3 regions of the Rhizobium aouanii genome follow, and region 1 is predicted to be linked to each of the others. Evidence: predicted binding sites of a transcription regulator. Region 1 holds the regulator's gene; each other region holds the start of a gene.
What was found. Region 1 encodes PhoB, which activates phosphate uptake and scavenging genes when phosphate is short. Its sites were predicted from a motif close to TGTCATNNANCTGTCAT; they were not measured.
Positions count from the first base shown of each region.

Region 2: the regulator PhoB is predicted to act here: its motif matches at 2,936-2,952, upstream of V8P77_RS28690 (PhoX family protein).
Region 3: the regulator PhoB is predicted to act here: its motif matches at 3,806-3,822, upstream of V8P77_RS03110 (BtaA family protein).

Region 1 is NZ_JBAMYD010000034.1:3,370-10,374, reverse strand. Features, by position in the region: gene argF (ornithine carbamoyltransferase) at 61-975, opposite strand; gene V8P77_RS33955 (aspartate aminotransferase family protein) at 1,018-2,217, opposite strand; gene V8P77_RS33950 (GcrA family cell cycle regulator) at 2,638-3,171, shown strand; gene phoB (phosphate regulon transcriptional regulator PhoB) at 3,475-4,158, opposite strand; gene phoU (phosphate signaling complex protein PhoU) at 4,293-5,006, opposite strand; gene pstB (phosphate ABC transporter ATP-binding protein PstB) at 5,051-5,866, opposite strand; gene pstA (phosphate ABC transporter permease PstA) at 5,882-7,005, opposite strand, start outside.
Region 2 is NZ_JBAMYD010000019.1:137,316-144,320, forward strand. Features, by position in the region: gene V8P77_RS28685 (class I SAM-dependent methyltransferase) at 1-487, shown strand, start outside; gene V8P77_RS28690 (PhoX family protein) at 868-2,862, opposite strand; gene V8P77_RS28695 (hypothetical protein) at 3,131-3,718, shown strand; gene ilvC (ketol-acid reductoisomerase) at 3,779-4,798, opposite strand; gene V8P77_RS28705 (TetR/AcrR family transcriptional regulator) at 4,849-5,514, opposite strand; gene V8P77_RS28710 (hypothetical protein) at 5,686-6,123, shown strand; gene V8P77_RS28715 (DUF4087 domain-containing protein) at 6,146-6,511, shown strand; gene V8P77_RS28720 (hypothetical protein) at 6,594-7,005, opposite strand, start outside.
Region 3 is NZ_JBAMYD010000001.1:636,123-643,127, forward strand. Features, by position in the region: gene V8P77_RS03095 (lytic murein transglycosylase) at 1-841, opposite strand, end outside; gene V8P77_RS03100 (glycoside hydrolase family 25 protein) at 923-1,720, opposite strand; gene V8P77_RS03105 (class I SAM-dependent methyltransferase) at 1,846-2,520, opposite strand; gene V8P77_RS03110 (BtaA family protein) at 2,517-3,761, opposite strand; gene V8P77_RS03115 (serine hydrolase domain-containing protein) at 3,955-5,379, shown strand; gene V8P77_RS03120 (transglycosylase SLT domain-containing protein) at 5,481-6,425, opposite strand; gene V8P77_RS03125 (LysE family translocator) at 6,551-7,005, opposite strand, start outside.

The DNA.
Region 1 (7,005 bases):
GCCAGCGTGCCCTTCGCTCGCGCGGTCGCGAGTTTGTGACTCGCGACGTCCGATTATGGTTCAGATCGCGCCCAGGCACCAAGCAAGAATCGACTTCTGCGCATGAAGGCGGTTTTCCGCCTCATCGAAGACTACGGATTGCGGACCGTCGATCACATCATCCGTCACTTCCTCACCGCGGTGGGCGGGCAGGCAATGCATGAACAATGCATCATTGCCGGCTTTGGCCATCAAGGCCGCGTTGACCTGATAAGGCTGGAAGACATTGTGACCCCGGGCCCGATGTTCCTGATTCATGGAGACCCAGGTATCGGTCACCACACAATCGACGCCGGCGACCGCACGGTCGGCATCATGGCAAAGCATGATTTCGGCGCCCTCATTGCGGGCCCAGTTCAGATAGTGATCCTTGGGCTCCGAGCCAAGGGGCACGGCCATGTTCATGCGATAGCCGAAACGCGCGGCACCCTCGACCAGCGAATGCAGCACATTATTGCCATCGCCGGTCCATGCGATGGTCTTGCCCTTGATCGGGCCGCGATGCTCTTCGAAGGTCATGATATCGGCCATGATCTGGCAGGGATGGGTGTCATCCGTCAACGCATTGATCACAGGTACGGTCGCATGCTGGGCAAGCTCCAACAGCCTGGAATGCTCGGTGGTGCGGATCATGATCGCATCGACATAGCGCGACAGCACCTTGGCGGTGTCGCCGATCGTCTCGGCGCGGCCAAGCTGCATCTCGGTGCCGGACAGGAACAGCGTTTCGCCGCCGAGCTGGCGCATGCCGACGTCGAAGGAGACACGGGTGCGCGTCGACGGCTTCTCGAAGATCATCGCCAGCATCTTGCCGGCGAGCGGCTTGTCGCCCGTGCCGGCCTTGAAGGCCTGTTTGCGGGCGAGCGCATCGTTCATGATGGTTCTGAGATCGGCTGACGTGACCGCCGAGAGATCGAGGAAATGTTTAGGGCTCATATCGTCTTCTTACCTGTGCTGCGCCCGAAGGCGGCAATCTCTTCAAGCCGTCTTCTTGACCTTGGAAGCGCGGATGCTCTCGGCGGCGCGCTCGACGCGGGCAAGGCCCTCGCGGGCTTCCTCGGCGGTGACCACGAGCGGCGGAAGAAGGCGGATGACGTTGTCGCCGGCGGGCACGCCGAGCAGATGGGCGGCGCGGATCGCCTGCAGCAGTTCGGCTGAGGGAACGGCAGCCTTGATGCCGAGCAACAGCCCCTCGCCGCGCACATCTTCGATCACATCGGGATAACGATCCTTCAGCGAGGCGAGGCCCTGGCGGAAGACAAGTGCTACGTCGCGCACCTGCTGGAGGAAGCCATCGGCAAGGATGATGTCGAGCACGGCGCTGCCGACGGCCATGGCAAGCGGATTGCCGCCATAGGTCGAGCCATGCGTGCCAGCCTTCATGCCGGAGGCGGCTTCGGCGGTGGCAAGGCAGGCGCCGAGCGGGAACCCGCCGCCGATGCCCTTGGCGACAGCCATGATGTCGGGGGTGATGCCCGACCATTCATGGGCGAAGAGCTTGCCGGTGCGGCCGACGCCGGTCTGGACCTCGTCTAGGATCAACAGCAGACCGTTGTCGTCGCAGAGCTGGCGAAGCGCCTTCATGAACTCGGTGGTGGCAGGACGGACACCGCCCTCGCCCTGCACCGGCTCGATGAGGATGGCGGCCGTGGCCTCGGTGATCGCGGCGCGGACCGCTTCGATATCGCCGAAAGCCACCTGATCGAAACCCGGCGCCTTGGGGCCGAAGCCTTCGAGATATTTTTCCTGGCCGCCGGCGGCGATCGTCGCCAGCGTCCGCCCATGGAAGGCGCCTTCGAAGGTGATGATATGAAAGCGCTCGGGATGGCCCTTGGAAAACTGATAGCGGCGCGCCGTCTTGATCGCGCATTCGAGCGCCTCGGCGCCTGAATTGGTGAAGAACACCTTGTCGGCGAAGGTGGCATCCGTCAGCCGTTTTGCCAGGCGCTCCTGGCCGGGGATCTCATAGATGTTCGACAGGTGCCAGACCTTGTCGGCCTGCTCCTTCAGTGCGCCCACAACATGCGGATTGCTGTGGCCGACGGAGGTGACGGCGACGCCGGCGCCAAAATCGAGATATCGCTCGCCGCTTTCGGTGATCAGCCACACGCCCTCGCCTCGCTCGAACCGCAGCGGGGCACGAGAATAGGTGTCATAAAGCGGCGCGGCTTCAGCCATGGCGCGATCTCCATCAAAGTTGGCGGGCAATGACTCCGGCTAAGGAAACCAGGCCCGAAAAATTAAAAATGCCGCCTTGCGGCGGCGAGTGGCACTATTTCCCTTTCGCGCTGCAATGTCAACAAAACGGCGCCCTTAGCGTATGCAGCACAGGTGTACAGCGGCATTTTCAGTCTTCAACAGGCATTATTGCAGAAATGACACGCAGGGGCAGCAAGTTGGGGAAAACTACGAATTCGATTCATCCGGATTCATGCGACTCTTGTCACGGAGTCAGCCTCACACTAGGTTAAAGATCAATTACTAGACTGCATGCGGCGGAACTAGTCACCAAAATTGATCAAGCGTTTCTTGTTTCGGAGCTCCCGGGACAACGGTGAGGGATTCTGCCATCACCAACGCAAAAGGTGGAGACAGGGCATGAACTGGACAGACGAGCGGGTCGAGAAACTCAAGAAGCTTTGGGCCGAAGGACTGAGCGCCAGCCAGATCGCGGCACAGCTTGGTGGCGTCAGCAGAAACGCGGTCATCGGCAAAGTGCACCGGCTGTGCCTTCCCGGCCGCGCCAAGGCCGGCGGCACCAATACCGCGGCGCGAACGCCGAAGCGCAACACATCGGCGCCGCGCGCGCCGAACTATGCCTCTCGCATCACGACCCGCACCGTTACCCGCCAGCAGGGCGCGACGATGCTGAAGGAAGAGATCGAGATCGAAACGATCGAGGAAATGGAATACGTGCCGCGAGGCAATGTGGTGGTGCCGATTTCGCGTCGCCTCGGCCTGACGGAACTGACCGAGCGTACCTGCAAGTGGCCGGTCGGCGATCCGCTGAAGGATGACTTCCACTTCTGCGGCTGCGAGTCCCCAGACAATTCGCCTTATTGCGGCTATCACCAAAAGCTTGCCTACCAGCCGGTCAACGAACGCCGCAGGGCGGCAGCGCGGGCGAGCTGAACGCGGGCAACCATCGTTAGAATGCAGAAAACGGGCCGATTGGCCCGTTTTTTCATGCGCGGATGGGATGGCTGCCCCTCACCCTAACCCTCTCCCCGTAAACGGGGCGAGGGGACGTGCCCTGCAAGAGGTTGTGGGGAACGGAGAGGTCGCGGCATATCCCCTTCGCCCCGCAAGCGGGGAGAAGGTGGCGGCAGCCGGATGAGGGGCAGTCCATCGCCGCGAACCGGACAGTAGCGGGATAAGCCCGAGCATGACGAAAGAGGCGTCAGCCGGCTTTGTCAGCAACCAGAACGAAAGCCCTCAGGCTTCCATCGAGTAACCGGCGCCGCGGACGGTGCGGATGACGTCCTGCATGTTGGAAAAATTCAGCGCCTTGCGCAGGCGGCCGACATGGACGTCGACGGTGCGCTCGTCGACATAGATGTCGTGGCCCCAGACGCCGTCCAGAAGCTGCGAGCGGGAGAAGACCCGGCCCGGCGACGACATCAGGAATTCCAGCAGGCGGAATTCGGTGGGGCCGAGGCGGACTTCGCGGCTCTTGCGATGGACGCGATGGGTTTCGCGGTCGAGCTCGATATCGCCGCATTTCAGCACCGTGGACAGCACCTCGGGACGGGCGCGGCGCAGCATCGCCTTGACGCGGGCAACGAGTTCGGGGGTCGAGAAGGGCTTGACGACATAATCGTCGGCACCCGTCGACAATCCGCGGACGCGTTCGCTCTCCTCGCCGCGCGCCGTCAGCATGATGATCGGCAGGCGCTCGGTTTCCGGCCGCATGCGCAGGCGCCGGCAGAGCTCGATGCCGGAGACGCCCGGCAGCATCCAATCGAGGATGAGAAGATCGGGCGTGCGCTCTTGAAGCCTCATTTCGGCTTCGTCGCCACGAAGGATGGTATCGACCTCGAAGCCTTCCGCTTCGAGATTGTAGCGAAGAAGCACGCTGAGGGCTTCCTCGTCTTCAACAACTGCAACTCTCGGGATCATGCGTGTCGGTCTCCTCGCGCATCATCCTTAAATCAGGGGTGATTTAAGCAATTCATCCTGCGCAGATTCAGAAATTGGCTGCGACCTCTTTGCGCGCCCCGGACGGGCGCGCACGCAACTAATTGTGCGGGCGGTTATTCCGTGACCGCGCCGACGGTGTTGGCGCTGTCATCCTTCGGACGATCGCCTTCCGGCTGTGCGCCTGTCGTCATGTAAAAGATCGTCTCGGCGATGTTGGTCGCATGGTCGCCGATGCGCTCTATATTCTTGGCGCAGAAGAGAAGATGCGTGCAGCTGGTGATGTTGCGCGGATCCTCCATCATATAGGTCAGGAGTTCGCGGAACAGCGAGGTGTACATCGCGTCGATCTCGTTGTCGCGTTCACGGATCGCATTCGCCTTGTCGGCTGAACGATTGGTGTAGACATCGAGCACTTCCTTGAGCTGGACGAGCGCCAGCTCGGACAGATGCTCGAGGCCGCGGGCGAGCTTGCGGGGGACGCCGGTGCTTTGGACGGCGATGACGCGCTTGGCGGTGTTCTTGCCGAGGTCGCCGACGCGTTCGAGATCGGCGGCGATGCGGATCGAACCCATGATTTCACGCAGATCCGAGGCCATCGGCTGACGGCGGGCGATCGTGACGATCGCCTTGTCGCCGATTTCGCGTTCGGCGTGATCGAGGATCACATCGTCCGAGATGACCTTCTGCGCCAATGCGGTATCGCCGTTGACGAGCGCCCGGACGGATTCACTGACCATCTGTTCGGCCAGGCCGCCCATTTCGGAAATCCGCCTGGACAAGAACTTCAGATCATCATCATAGGCAGAAAAAATATGTGTCGATGCCATGGGGCTTTATCCTCGAATAACGGGAAGGCTTGGTGTCGCCAAAATCAACCGAAGCGACCCATGATGTAGTCCTGAGTGCGCGGATCGTCGGGATTGGTGAACATCTTGTCGGTGTCGTTCTCCTCGACGAGATTGCCGAGGTGGAACATGGCGGTGCGCTGCGAGACACGCGCGGCCTGCTGCATGGAGTGGGTGACGATGACGATCGTGTAGTTCTCGCGCAGCTCGTGGATCAGTTCCTCGACCTTGGCGGTGGCGATCGGGTCGAGCGCCGAGCAGGGCTCGTCCATCAGGATGACTTCAGGGCTGACGGCGACGGCACGCGCAATGCAGAGGCGCTGCTGCTGGCCGCCCGACAGGCCGGTGCCGGATTCGTGCACGCGGTCCTTGACCTCGTTCCAGAGGCCGGCGCGCTGCAGGCTGGTTTCGACGATCTGGTCGAGATCGGCCTTCGACTTGGCAAGGCCATGGATGCGCGGGCCGTAGGAGACGTTTTCATAGATCGTCTTCGGGAACGGGTTCGGCTTCTGGAAGACCATGCCGACGCGGGCGCGAAGTTCGACGACGTCGATATCGGGATCATAGACATCGTCGGTATCAAGCGTGATCTTGCCGGTGACGCGGCAGCCGTCGATCGTATCGTTCATACGGTTGAGGCACCGCAGGAAGGTCGACTTGCCGCAGCCGGACGGGCCGATCAGGGCGGTTACGGTGTTTTCGCGGACGTTCAGGTTCACATCGAAAAGCGCGCGCTTTTCGCCGTAGTAAACCGAGACATCCTTTCCGATCATCTTATAGGGGACGTTGCTCATCTTGCGATCCAGCGCCTTTTCAACTGCAGCTTCCGTCAACATGTTCATGATGTTTAACTCCGTTTACCAGCGGCGCTCGAAGCGACGACGCAAGAGGATGGCGCCCATGTTCATGACGATCAGGAACAGGAGCAGGACGATGATGGCACCCGAAGTACGCTCAACGAAGGCACGTTCGGCCTCGTTGGCCCACATATAGACCTGTACGGGTAGAGCCGTCGAGGGATCGAGCGGTGTCGCCGGCGCATTGGCGACGAAGGCGACCATGCCGATCAGGAGCAGCGGCGCGGTTTCGCCGAGCGCGTGCGCCAGGCCGATGATCGTGCCGGTCAGGATGCCGGGCATGGCGAGCGGCAGCACATGGTGGAACACCATCTGCATCTTCGAGGCGCCAAGGCCGAGCGCTGCGGCGCGGATCGACGGCGGCACGGCGCGCAGTGCCGCGCGCGTCGCGATGATGATCGTCGGCAGGGTCATCAGCGTCAGCACCAGGCCGCCGACCAGCGAGGCCGAGCGCGGCAGGCCGATGAAGTTGATGAAGACGGAAAGACCGAGCAGACCGTAAACGATGGAAGGGACCGCGGCGAGGTTGTTGATGTTGACCTCGATCAGGTCCGTCAGCTTGTTCTTCGGCGCGAACTCCTCGAGATAGATCGAGGCGGCGACGCCGATCGGCAGAGCGAGCACGAGCACGATCAGCATCAGGTAGAGCGAGCCGATCAGGGCGACGCCAAGGCCTGCGGCCTCCGGACGGCTGGAATTGCCGTTGACGAAGAGGCCGGTGTTGAACTGCTTGTGGAGCGCGCCGCTCGCCTTCAGCTCGTTCATCCAGCCGACCTGCTTGTCGTTGACCTTGCGGTTCTTCTCATCGACCGCGAGGTCGATCTGGGCCTTGTTGGCGCTGTCGACATTGGCGTCGGCGAGAACCGTGACATTGACCGTCTTGCCGATGATCGACGGATCGGCGAGCACCATATCGCGCAGCTGGATCGGCGCACTCTTCGACAGCATGGCGGTTGCATCGCGCACGTCGGGACGGCTCGAGGCATTGATGTTCAGCTGCTTGACGATCGCGTCACGCAGGAGAACCGGATAGTTGGCGGCGATCAGCACCGAAGGGTCGGTCGCGCGCTTATTGTCGGGGTCGATCGTCTTCTCGACGAATTCGATCGGCAGGGTGATCGCCG
Region 2 (7,005 bases), on a different contig from region 1:
CGGGCTTGCACCGGGTGCGGCAATCCTCGAACTCGGCTGCGGCGGCGGGCAGGACTGCGCCTACATGCTGGCCCACGGTTTCGACGTGACGGCGACGGATGGCTCGACCGAACTTGCAAGACAAGCGGAAGCGCTGATCGGCCGGCCGGTCAGGGTCATGCTGTTCCAAGAGCTCGATGCCGACAGCGCCTTCGACGGCGTCTGGGCGCATGCGAGCCTTCTCCATGTTCCCAGGCTTGAACTGCCCAACGTCTTCGCCCGTGTCCGCCGCGCCCTGAGGCCCGGCGGTCTCCTTCACGCAAGCTTCAAGGCCGGGGACGCGGAAGGCTATGACGGCTTCGGGCGTTATTACAACTATCCCTCCGCCGACGGGCTGTCGGCGCTTCTGGCAAAAGGCGGCTGGCGTGACATCACCATCGAGGACAACGACGGCGGCGGTTATGACGGTAAGCCGACGCGGTGGATCACGGTGATGGCGCGTCGGTAGAGGCTGCTTGCTTTCCGGGCGGAGCTTCCGGTTGAGATCATGATCTTATTCGCAGATGCGGATTTCTCTGCAGTTGACGGAGATCGGTCTATGTCTCGCTTTGCCCCGTCAATTTTTGCGGCTGCTATCTGAAATCCAAACTGGGTTTCAAGAAACCCTGCATCCATAGCAGGCTACTTTCTCAATGGGTCGGGATGGCCTTAAGTTTCCCCACCGATACGACGGCCACGCCCGTGCTCAAAATGAGAGCCGCATAACCCACATACGGGCGCGGCGACAGGCGGCCGGAAGATGGGCTCATCCCGGCCGCCAAAGGGCATTTACAGCAAGGTGGCAGCCTGACTGCCACTCGCCCCATGGCTCGGCTCCGCGTTCAACCGTCAGACGGCAATCTTGCCACCGCCAACCTTGGTGATGGCGACGACCGCAGGTCGCACTGGCATGTCGGGCTTGAAGTCCGGCCAGCGGGTCGAAAGGTCCTCGTAATAGGACGGGCGGCCATGGCCCGGCCAGTCCTCGCCGCCATCGGCGGGATGCTGCACAGCGACGAAGGCGGTTTCGTCATCCGGTGTGAAGAGCGGGCCGCACATTTCGGCGCCGACCGGCACGCGGAAGAAGAGTTTCGAGGTGGCGCGCGCCGCACCTTCCGTATCGACGGCCCACAGACCGTCGGTGCGGCCGGTGGCCTTGTTGTTGTTGCCATCCGTCGACACCCAGAGGCGGCCGGCGGAATCGACGGCGCAGTTATCAGGCATGCCGAACCAGCCGTTCTTGGTCGTTTCGGTCGAGAAGGTCGCGCCAACGGCCGCAACCGAGGGATCGCCGCACTTCAGGAGCACTTCCCACTTGCCTGATGTGGCAGTGAAGTCGCCGTCGTTTTCAGAGATTTCGATGATGTGGCCGAAGGCGTTTTCCGCGCGCGGATTGGCGGCATCCACCTGGTCGGCCTTGCGGCGGGTGTTGTTGGTCAGCATGACATAGACCTTGCCGTTGACGCCGTTCGGCTGGACGTCTTCCGGGCGGTCCATCTTGGTGGCGCCGAGCGCGTCACCGGCGCGACGACATTCGATCAGCACGTCGGCCTGGCTGGTGAAGCCGTTTTCCGCCGTCAGCGGACCTTGGCCGAAGACCATCGGCAGCCACTGCATGGTGCCGTCCTCGTTGAACTTGGCGACATGGAGCGTGCCGCTGTCGAGCAGGTTCATGTTGGCGGCGCGGTCGTTCGGGTTGAATGCCCCGTCGGTCACGAACTTGTAGACATAGTCGAAACGCTCGTCGTCGCCGAGATAGAAGACGACCTTGCCGTTCTTGGCGACGATCGACTCGGCGCCCTCATGCTTGGTGCGGCCGAGCGCCGTGCGCTTCTTCGGCGCCGACGTTGGGTCCATGACGTCGACCTCGACGATCCAGCCGAAACGGTTCGGCTCGTTCGGTTCCTTGGAAAGATCGAAACGGTCGTAGAAATTCGCCCACTCGTAGCCGCCTTCCGGCACGCCGTAACGCTTGTAGTTGGCGGCTTCCTTGTGGCCTTGCGGCAATGCGCCGGAGAAATAGCCGTGGAAATTCTCTTCAGCCATGATGTAGGTGCCCCAGGGCGTCACGCCGCCGGCGCAGTTGTTGATCGTGCCGATGGCGCGGGTGCCGGTCGCGTCGGCACTGGTCTTCAGGCGATCGTTGCCGGCAGCCGGACCGGAGATTTCCATCGCCGTGTTGGCCGTGATGCGGCGATTGTACTTGCCGTCGGTGACAGCCTGCCACTTGCCGTCCACCTTGCGGATCTCAACGATGGTGCCGCCATGGGCGGCCATCTCGACATCCACCTGCTCCTTGCTGAGCGCGCCCTGCTTGATCTTGCCGTCAACCACCTGCACGAGGCCGGGAAACATCAGATGCGGGTTGGTGTATTCGTGATTGACGACGAGCAGGCCGTGCTCGGACAAACCTTCGAGCGGAATGAAGCCGACATAGTCGTTGTTGTAGCCGAACTGCTTGCTCTGCGCATCGGCCGTCTGCTTCGTCGGGTCGAACTCGGGAGCGCCCGGCAGCACGGCATCGCCCCAGCGCAGCAGGATATCGGCATTATAGCCTTCCGCAATGTGATGCTTGTCGTCGACGCCGGCCTCCACTTCGGAGAAGTTGAAGGCAGAGCCTTTATTGTCTGCAGCGCGCGCCTCGTCCGCGCTCATCAGCGCGATCGGGCTTACCGTGGCTGCAATGGCGGAAACGGCAAGCGAGCCCTGCAGAAAACTGCGGCGTGAAAAACGCTTGCCGATGATTTCACCCATCGTCGGATTGGCGCTGGTGTTGTGGCCGTCACCATCCGCGTCTTCGAGCTGAGTCGTCGGGAAAATCCTCTGAGAAAGATGCTCGTTCATCCAATGCCTCCACGGTTGAAAACTGGTGTCAAATTATCTTGTTTTAGATCCATTCTAAACCTAGAGGCGCGATATTACGGTTTTGCGACAGGAACGTCTTGGGGATGCTGTTCTCTCTCAGGCGGAAGCGACACGGCTCAATGAAGGCCAAGACCGGGCATTGCCGTGGTCGGCACGTTGCCTCCGCCCTATCAAGATGAGATCGACGTGCCGGAGGCAGGCAAGATAATAGGCAGAGGAACTGGAATGGTCTTTAAACCAACGATGGATGACTCGTGACTTCATTTTCACGGCACCGCCCGCGTTTCCCGACGTTACCGCCCTCCAACCCGAACGCTTCCACCTTCGGCCGCATCCGCGCAACTCGGAGCATCCAGCGCTCTCGGTCGGCGAGCCTGGAAGCTCGTTTGAAGCGTTGTCGGACGAGCGACGGGCAAGCTCCGCCTATGCGCGTCTGCGGCCACGGAGAACCCGAACCTTCGACGTGTCGGCCGCGGAGGTGCATATCGAAGAAACGGACAATGGATCGCTCGATGAGCTCTCAGACACGAATGAGGCTTTCGAGCGCGCCTTGACCGGTCCCTATGCCGGGTCTGCGACGCCTCAGGTCCACCAGATGCTTGGCCATGCCACGATCCAGGGAGGCCTCTCGTGTCGCGGAGAGGCATCAAGCCTAGCCGCCTCGCAAGGCTTTGGCGATCTGGGCGACCCGGATGGCTGGATTGTTCTCGCACGGCTGCGCGCCGGCTCGGCAACGGGTCGCGTCTTTTGGGACGCCAGCGATCTCGTCATCATGGCTCCGGCCGCTGACGTTGCAGCCCGACGCTTCGACCGTTGCGTGCTCTTGTCCGGCTAGTCCGACGCAAGCGGAAAGGCGCGCCGCATGAACCAGGTTCGATGCGGCGCGGAAAATCGCTTAGTTGACCGACTTGTCGACCAGCTTGTTCTTGCCGATCCAGGGCATCATGCCGCGCAGCTTGGCGCCGACTTCTTCGATCGGGTGGCTGTCGTTCAGGCGGCGGATACCCTTAAAGCGCGAGCCGCCGGCGCGGTATTCCTGCATCCAATCGGACGTGAACTTGCCGGTCTGGATGTCCTTGAGGACGCGCTTCATCTCGGCCTTGGTCTCGGCAGTGATGATGCGCGGACCGGAGACATATTCGCCCCACTCGGCCGTGTTGGAGATCGAGTAGTTCATGTTGGCGATGCCGCCTTCATAAATCAGGTCGACGATGAGCTTCACTTCGTGCAGGCACTCGAAATAGGCCATCTCAGGCGCATAACCGGCTTCGGTGAGCGTTTCGAAACCAGCGCGGATGAGCTCGACGAGACCACCGCAGAGAACGACCTGTTCGCCGAAGAGGTCGGTTTCGCACTCTTCGCGGAAGTTGGTTTCGATGATGCCCGAACGGCCGCCGCCGACGCCGCAGGCGTAGGAGAGAGCGAGTTCAAGCGCATTGCCGGAAGCATTCTGGTGAACGGCAACGAGGCAGGGAACGCCGCCGCCCTTCTGGTATTCGCCGCGAACCGTGTGGCCCGGGCCCTTCGGTGCGATCATGACGACGTCGACCGAAGCCTTCGGCTCGATGAGGCCGAAATGAACGTTGAGGCCGTGGGCGAAGGCGATAGCTGCGCCATCGCGGATGTTGCCGGCGATGTCGGCCTTGTAGATGTCGGCCTGCAATTCGTCCGGGGTCGCCATCATCATCAGGTCGGCCCAGCCGGCTGCTTCGGCAACCGTCATGACCTTGAAGCCATCGGCTTCGGCCTTCTTGACGGTCGGCGAACCGGCCTTGAGCGCGATGACGACGTTCTGGGCGCCGCTGTCCTTCAGGTTCAGCGCATGGGCACGGCCCTGCGAACCGTAGCCGATGACGGCGACCTTCTTGGCCTTGATGAGGTTGAGATCGGCATCACGATCGTAATAGACGCGCATTTGAAGTTCCTTCCCTTGTGCTTGTCTTGTTGACTGTCATTAAAGCGGAATCAGCCGAGAACCGGCATCTCCGCCAGAACCTTGTCCGTGCCGTAGAGGCGGAGGAAGGCGGTGACCGCCTTCTCCGCCTGGCGAGCGGTATCCTTGAGGCCTGGTTCGCCGAGCAGCATGCGCACATGCAGGTCGGAGACAACAAGGCCGTAAAGCGTGTGATAAGCCTCGTCGGCATCGGCAAAACGCAGGAGCCCTGCCCTTTTCCCGGCATCGATCAGCGCCATGGCGCGCCGATCGATCTGGCGACGGCCGCGCTCGAGCAGCAGCTTGCCGAGTTTCGAACCGTCGCGGTTCGACTGCCCGATCGCCAGCCGGTTGAGCGCCAGCGAGACGTCTCCGGCAAGCACCTCCAGCAGGTCACGCGCAAAAATGACCACATGGTCGTGCAGGCTCGCCGCCGTCAGCCGCTCGCCGTTGCGCTCGAAGGTGCGCACTTTGCTCGCCTGATAGGCGATCATCGCCGACAGCAGCCCGTCGCGATCGCCGAACCACTTGTAGAGGCTTTCCTTCGAGCAATTGGCGGCGCGCGCCACACCCGAGGTCGTCAGCGCCTTTTCGCCGCCATCGACGAGCAACTGCAGCGCCTGCTCCAGAACGGCGTTCTGGCGCGGCGAAAATTCGCTCGGCTCTGCGGTATCGACGGACACGGTCATGGCTCCCATATACGTACCGTACGGTACGGTTCGCGAGGTTTATGCGACAAACCGATCGGGCCGTCAAGCAGCCGCGATAGATTTTTTATACGGGAAAGCTGGATGAGACACCAGAATTGGATAGGCGCACTACATCAGGGACCGCATAACGCCGCACCACGCCATTTGCCGGAGCCTTCCATGCCGCGCCTGTCTGCAGCCCTTCTCCTCGCCGGAACGATGCTTCTGGGAACTGCGCTTCCGAGCACCGGCGCCTTCCCCCAGTCGGAAAACGAGGTCTATAACCGCATCGAGGAACTGCACGGCGATGCCGCGAGCTTCGATCGGCCGCTGCGCCAACTCGTTCGGGCGATGCGCTCGGGAGACGGCGAGACCATCGCCGGCCTTGCCGAATATCCGCTGACGGTCAAGGCCAACGGCGAGACCTACGACGTCGAGAACGCCGAGGATTTCATCGACAATTTCGACGACCGCGCCGTCGGGCGCCAACAATATGACGATCTCTTCGTCAACAACGACGGCGTCATGCTCGCCGGCGGCGCCGTCTGGATGAGCGCGATTTGCGAGGACAACGCCTGCGAGGCGAGCCATTGGGCGATCATCGCGATCAACAATTGATATTTGTCGAGGAGAAAAGGCAATGAGATACCGGATAGCCGCCGCGGTCATGATCGCGGCTCTTGTCGTCGCAGCCAATGCGCGGACCGCCGAAACGCGCTGCGGCTGGATCGAGAATCCGACGCCCGCCAACTGGTGGTTGGAGGACGCGGAGAATACCTGGACAATCATGACCCAGGGCGACGATGCCGGCGAGGTCGAAGGCATGGAGCTGATCTCCGACATCTCCGAACATGATTATGTCAAAACCAACGGCAATTATGGCTATGCCTGCGCCTGCATGAGCGTCGAGACGGATGGCAAGGATCGCATCACCCGCATCCTCTCCTTCCGTCAGTTAAAGCTCGCCAAATGCCGCGCCGACAAGGCGCTTAAATTCCCCGGCTGACCAACTATCGCCCGAACACCGGGTGGCGGCCGCGATCATGATCCAATCGTCCAGAGGCAGTTGATCCGCGAAGAGCCGCAGCCTATGACGCCCTGGCGCAAGCAGCGGGGATCAAGAGAGTATCCGCTAGCATTGTCTTGTCGATCGCGTAAAGCTTTGCGAAACCCGCATCTTCGACCAGCGTCAGGCCCGCCGGCATCAAGGTGCCGACATAGCGGTCGGGGATATCGGCATTGGCGACGAGGATGAAATCGAAACGCCTGCGCCAATCCGACAGATAAGGCGTAAAGTTTCTATATTCCTGCATCATTGCCGGGCATGAAAGCACGCCGATCGACAGCAGATTGCCCTCGGGAACCGCGATCTCAGACCATGGCGGCAGAACGGAGAGCGGCTGCTTGCCTTTTGCCGTGAAGAGCGTCGGCACGAAAGCATGCGACAACGGCACGGCAAGCGTCGGCAGGTGCCGGAAAGTATCGAACCCCCAGGCAAAA
Region 3 (7,005 bases), on a different contig from region 1:
CGCGCGGCTTGACGCCGAGTGCGAACCATTCGGCGGCCTTCATCGTGCCGCCAAGACCAGATTTCTCAAAGGGCAGGTTATCGGGCACGGTCACTTCCTGCAGCCAGGGCTGGCCGCGCTCGAAGCCGAGATGCTGGATGAATTTCGCCGCCGTCAGGATGGCGTCCGGGCTGCTCTGTTTCAGGCGGACATGGCCGTCGCCGTCGCCATCCATGCCGTAGGCAATGATGTCGCGCGGCAGCATCTGCACCTGGCCGATCTCGCCGGCCCAGGCGCCGGTATTGGTGGCGGGGTCGAGGTCGCCATGCTGGACCATCTCGATAAGGGCGATCAGCTGCGGGCGGAAGAGTTCCGGGCGGCGGCAGTCATGCGACAGCGTCACCAGAGCGTTGCGGGTGTTGAAATCGCCCTGGACGGCGCCGAAATCGGTTTCCATCGCCCAGAAGGCGGTGATGACGCCTGGGGGCACGCCGAATTCCTGCTCGGCGCGGGCAAAGACATCGGCATATTGCTTCATCTTCTGGCGGCCGATGTCGAGGCGGGCCTGGCTGACGGTGCGCTGGGAGAATTCGAGGAAGGTCTGCTTGAAGACGCCCTGCGCGCGATCGCGACTCAGGACCTTGGGATCGATCTCGGCGCCGGCGAAGGCCTCGTCGGCGGCTGCCGCACTGGCGCCGGCTGCGACCGCATCTTTCTTGACGCCTTCGAGGAAGGTGGATAGATCGCCGCCGCAGGGCGCTGCCGGGGCTGCGCCCGGCGCCTGCTGGGCGGACGCGCCGCCTGCGAGGGCGAAGGCAAACAGAAGGGCGAGTGCAGAGCGGCTTGCGAGCGAGCGGTGCATGGATGCGGTCCTTATATCAAACAGATTTCCGTCGCTTTCACAGACGAATGTGACGGAAGCAAGAAACATCGCAAGACGTTACTAAGAATTTCTATCCTTGGAAACGGCGGCGACCCAATTGTTCCAGTTCTTTGCGCTGCCGCCAAAGACATTGATGTCGGTCGGCCCACGGATGCCGGGAATAACGCCGGTCGAGGTATATTGCCAGAAGGCCCAACGGCGGTCGGAATAGGTCTCCTCGGGGTGTTTTGCCACCGAACGGACCCAGAAATGATAATCCTGGAAGTAGCCGACGAGATTTTCGCGGTGGAAATCGACCGAGGTATAGATGATCGGCCGCTTGCCGTAATAGGCCTCCAGCCGGTCCATGAAACGCTGCATTTCGGCGCGCACCGTTTCAGCGTCGGGACGGTAGCGGCAGGTCTTCGATTCGCCGTTCCATTCGACGTCAAGCACCGGCGGCAGGCGCATGGCCGCCTTCGGCACGTTGCGGATGAACCAGTCGGCCTGCTGATCGGCGGAGGAGCAGAAATAGTAGAAATGATAGGGAGCGTGCGGGATGCCGGCGGCGCCAGCCTCTCGCCAGTATTCGTCGAAGCGCGGATCGAGCCTGTCCTTGCCTTCGGTGGCTTTGATGAAGGCGAAGGCGACGCCGGAATTCTTCACCGTGCCCCAGTCGATATCGCCCTGCCATTTGGAAATATCGATGCCGTGCACCGGATTCTGCTGCGGATGCTTTGCTCCGAAATCCTGGGGATCGGTGTCCTTGAAGCGCGTCTTCGGCTTGATCGACGCCGTTTCGAGATAGTCATAACCCGAGGAGCTGCAGCCGGCCAAAAGGACGGCCAAGGGCAAAACGCAAAACAATAGCCGGCGCATGGGCGTCCCGTCGTAGCTCGAATGATCTCTTTGCCCCACAGCCTGACCTTCGAAAAAGACGAGTCGGCAGAGGATAACCCTTTTTTCACCATATCAACGTAAAAAATCGGTTAGTTTCAAGCGAATTATGAGCGCTTGCTGATAATGGCTGCCCGCCAGGCATAACCGCCGCCGACGGTATTAAACAACAATGTCGCGTTGTTTTCATGGGCTTGCGCTTCCAGGACCTCGCGCAGATCGTGACGCGGCGTGACGTGGAATTTCGCAAGCCAAGACTGCAGCATGCGCCGGAACCAGCCCGGCAGGCCTTCCTGCTGGCCGAAATCGACGATGTGCAGCTGGCCGCCGGGACTGAGGGCGGCGATCGATGCATCGACGGCGCGCTGCCAGTCCGGGATCATCGACAGGGCGTAGGAAATCAGGATGCGGTCGAAGCCGCTGACGCCGAATTCGCGCGGCGTGAACGCCGTGGCGTCGGCGACGCGGAATTCCGGGATTGTCGCCTTGTTGGCGAAGGTCTTGCGCGCTGAAATCAGCATTTCCTGGGAAATGTCGAGGCCGAACAGCTTGGCGGTCGGGAAATGCCGGTGGGCGAAGGCCATGTTGCGCCCGGTGCCGCAGCCGACTTCAAGCAGGGTGCCGCCCTCGGGAACGTCGAGATTACGGATGGTGCTGTCGCGGCCGAGAAGATAATATTTGCGGGTGAGGTCGTAGATATGGCGTTGATAGCGATACATGCCATCCATCAGGCTGGCATGTTCATCGTCCTTTGCTGCCATATCGGTATCGACCTTGGTCACGCCTTCTTCCCATAAATGTGGAAGCCGCCGTAGATCGCCGAGCGATCGAGCGCAGTCAGCTCACGCGACTTCTCCTCGAAGTAATCCCACTGGTCGCGGATTACCGGAGCCAGTCGGCCTTCGATGATGCTCTTTTCGGCGGCGGTGCGGAAGATCACGCGGGCGCCTTCGCGCGCCGTGCGGGTAATCTCCCTCCAGACGTCGTTCAGCTGCTCGTCCGTCATCCAGTCCTGCGCGTCGAGCAGGATATATCGGTCGCGCGAGGCGGCCGGCTCGCGGGCCAGAAGCTCGGTGAAGCTTGCGTGGTGAACGTTGACGCGGTCGACATTGGCGCGGATCACCTGATAGTGTTCCGACTTCAGATAGGTCGGCAGCGGGCCTTCCGCCTCGGTGCCGTAGCGACGGCCGAAGGCCTGCCAGGCGAAATAGTTGTCGCTCATCGGGAAATGACAGGCGAGCTTTTCCAGGCGGTGCTTCAGCACCGGCGCGATCGAATGATCCGCAGCAAGGCTTGCGAGTTCGTCATATTGCTGCGGCGGAATGCCGAGGCCGAAGAGCGAGCTTTTGCGGCCGGTGATCCAGCGCACGACCGGCTTTTCGAAGAGCGGCGCAATCTGCTCGTCGAAGAACTGGCGCTGCTCGCGGATCGAGCGGGTCTTGGTCATCTCGCGCAGCTTGACGCCATGCAGGCGGGCAAGAAGGTGGGCGGCGCCGATGAAGCGGCCGAGCAGGCCCGTTTCGTAAATGTTGCGGTCGAAGACTGTGACGCGGCGACGGCCGAACTTACGGCCGTTCCAGTAGCTGCGGGTCGCCTCATCGAGGCGGGCGGCGAGATGCTGGTCGTAGGCGCGGCTGTTCGACTTCTCGTTCGGCATTGCCAGGAAGCGGACGAGATCGGCATGGCCGGGAAGGTGCTTGAAGGCGGCAAGCTTCAGTCGGTTCAGCGCGATGTGGTGCGGGTTGAGATCGACGACGTCGATCGAGGCCGGCGCCTTGGAGAGATAGGCGAGCATGTTGCAGCCGCCGGAGCCGATGGTGACGATGCGATGGTTCGGTTTCAGCTCCATCGCCTGCATGTCGAGATCCGGATCCTCCCAGATCTGCGGATAGACGAGGCCGGAGAAGAGAAGCCCGAAGAGACGCTCGGAAAAGCCATCCTTCGAAAAAGCCTTGTGGCGAAGAAGGGCGTCTTTGAGTTTCCGGTTCTTGCGGAAGCCGGCATCCGGTGCAAATTCTGACATGAGTCTGTCACCTTTTTAGCGTTCAGGGCGTGTAGCGCGCCACTGCTACAGTTTGATGACGTGGGCTGTGGGCGCGCGCCGTTCGAAAACATCAAACTCCTCTGAAAGTGATCGAGGCGACGGATCTTCTTCGCGCCGCCCCCTTTCCGGCAGACGGAATTCCTGCTTCTCTCCGGGCATTCGGAGGAATGCCATGCGATTTGTCCCGCGTGTCCTGAAGGCGCTTACTCTCCTTCTTGTTCTCATCGTCGTTGCCGGCGCTGCCTGGTTGTTCGTCAGGCCGCCGGAACTTTTGCGCGTCGGCGACGGCTATGCCGCCAAGATTGTCTGTTCCAATGTCTTCATCGCCGGCCGCAACGCCGAGGACGTGCTGGAGGACGATGTGCAGGCGCCGGGAAACCCGCTGCTCCGGCTTGTGCGCGTCAGCGTCGACCGTGACAACGGCCGCGTGACGGCTCGCTTCATGGGGTTGTTCGCATCGAGTTATGCGCTCTATCGCGGCGGGCTCGGCTGCACGAGTGTGCCGGACGGCGATTTCGAAGCGGCGGCGAATGCCGTGCCCTTCGATCCGCCGGCCAAGATGGAGACGAACGATGCATTATGGCCGCAGGGCGAGGGCGTCGGCGATTCCGACGGGAAGATTGCCGCTGTGCTGGCCGATGCCGGGCTTGCCGGCCCGGCCATGCGGGCGGTCGTGGTGGTGCGGGATGGTCGCATCGTCGCGGAAGCCTATGCCCCCGGATTCTCGGCGAAGACGCCGCTGATCGGCTGGTCGATGACGAAGACGGTCAATGCGGCGATCCTCGGCCGCCTGATGCTCGACGGCAAGGTCTCCTTCGACGACGATCATCTGCTGGCGCAGTGGAAGGACGATGCACGCGCCAAAATAAAGGTTTCCGACCTGCTTGGCATGGAAAGCGGCCTTGCCTTCAACGAGAATTATGGCGATGTCGCCGACGTAACGCGCATGCTCTATCTCGATCCCGACATGGTATCGCTGCCGGCCCATGCGCCGGTGGAGGCGGCCCCCGGCAAGCGATTCCGCTATTCGAGTGGCACGGCGGTGCTTTTGTCGCGCATCTGGATGGACAGGGTCGGCAACGCTCAGGCGGCCTTTGCTTATCCGCATGACGCGCTGTTTGCGCCGCTGGGCATGACGAGCGCCGTATTCGAGCTCGATGCGCGCGGCACGTTCGCCGGGAGCTCCTATCTCTATGCGACGGCGCGTGATTGGGCGCGCTTCGGGCAGTTTCTGCTGCAGGACGGCGTGTGGAACGGTCGGCGGCTACTGCCGGAGGGTTTCGTCGGCGCCATGCGCACGCCGACGGCTGCTTCGAACGGCCGGTACACGCAGGGCCAGGCCTGGCTCGCTCCCGGCGGCGGCTCGAGCGCCGCGTTTGGGCTGCCGGAGGATACGTTCTGGCTGACGGGGCATGACGGGCAGAGCATGGCGATCGTGCCGTCCGCCAATCTGGTCGTGGTTCGGCTCGGACTGACGCCGAGCTGGTTCGGCTACCAGCCGCGGACGCTACTCAAGGCGATCCTGGCGGCCTTGCCGCAATCGGGAGCGCCGGAGCAGCAGGCCGGATCGCAACGGCAAGCCCAGCCGCAGCCATAAGGCCCGGGTTTGTTCAATCTCTGCTGCATATTCAAATGCTACAGCGTCCTTTGCGCGCCTGAAAAGACGCGCGGCGCGGTTGTTTCAGCAATTGCCGGGTTTCAGTAGTTACCGTGGGCGATGTCGGTCATGCCCTTGCGCTTGGCGTCGTAATAATAGCCGCGGGCGTAGAGGCGAACGGCATCGTCTTCCTTGCTGTCGGAGACGAGCCAAGCGCCGCGCAGATATTTCGCGGCATATTTTATGTTGGTTTCGGCATCGAAGAGGCCGCCCGGGGCACCGTCATAGCCCATGGACTTGGCGGTGTTGTACTTGATCTGCATGAGGCCGAAATAGCCGCGCTTGTTGTAGGCCTTCGCATTATAGCGGCTCTCGCGGTGGACGACGCGATGGAGCAGCGTCTCGGGAATTTCGTAGACCTTCGAATATTTCTGGATGAGCTTGGTGACAAAGCTCTTCTCGACCGTAGGTGCATCGTCTTTGTCGTCGTCGCTGAACATCGGGGGGGCGGTCGGCGGATCGATCGGCCCGGATTCGTCGAAACCGTAATCCATGCCGGCGCGCGGCGTGGTGTCGACTGCGGCAAGTGCTGCAAGCGCGCTGTTTTGCGGTGTCGCGGCAAAGGCAAGCTGCGTCGTCGGCTGTGCCGGCGTTCCCGGACGCGGCGTCGGCACGACGGACTGGATCGCCGTCATCTCGGGCGTCAACGGAATCTGCGCGTAGGCTGCCGGCTGTATGCCCGCCTGCATGGTGAGATCGGCAGGCTGAGAGGCTGTCACGGTCGGCATCGCCGTTGCGGTCAGGGAGGGGGATGATGCCTGGGGAATGGTGGCGCCGGCAACCGCCTGACCGGCTGCGCCTTCGGCTGTCGGGATCGCGGCGAGTGTTGCATCTTCGCCGGGTTTCGGCATTGGCACGACGGTCTGGGCAGCTGTCAGTTCGGCCTGGGAGGTGTATTCGACGCTGGCGCATCCCGTCATCACACCGCAGAGTATCGTGGAAACGATAAGACTACGTTTCAGGCCGGATAATCCGATCGCTACCATTCCGCCACTTTCGTGAAATCGCGCCGCCCCGGCAGCGTATAAAAGTTACCAAAAGCCTTAAGCCCTGGTGACCCCATTAACCTATTCGTGGCATTCCGGCAACCACGGAATATTTCGGAATATTTCTACGCTGCAATACGGCGATACCCGGCCGTTACGGCGCCTGCAGCGATCAGCAGAGTGCCTCCGGTTCGGTTTACGGCGCGCTGGATGCTCGCCTTGCGAATCAGTCCGCGCGCGCTATGGGCGAGAAAGGCGTAGGCGGAAGCGTTGAGGATCGCCAGCACGAGGAAGGTCGCTTCCATGATCGCCATCTGCCCGACGAAGGGCAGGGCCGGATTGAGGAACTGCGGCACGAAGGCGACGAAGAAGATGATGCTCTTCGGATTGAGGGCGGTGACGAGATAGGCGTGGAGGAAGATCTTGAGCGACTTCTCCTCCGGCAGATTGTCGTTGTCGGCAACCGGTTCGCCGATGATGGGAGCCCGCCAGAGCTTGATTCCCAGCCAGATCAGATAGGCGCCGCCGATCCACTTCAAGACGGTGAAGAGGGTCGCGGAGGCGGCCAGGACGGCACCGA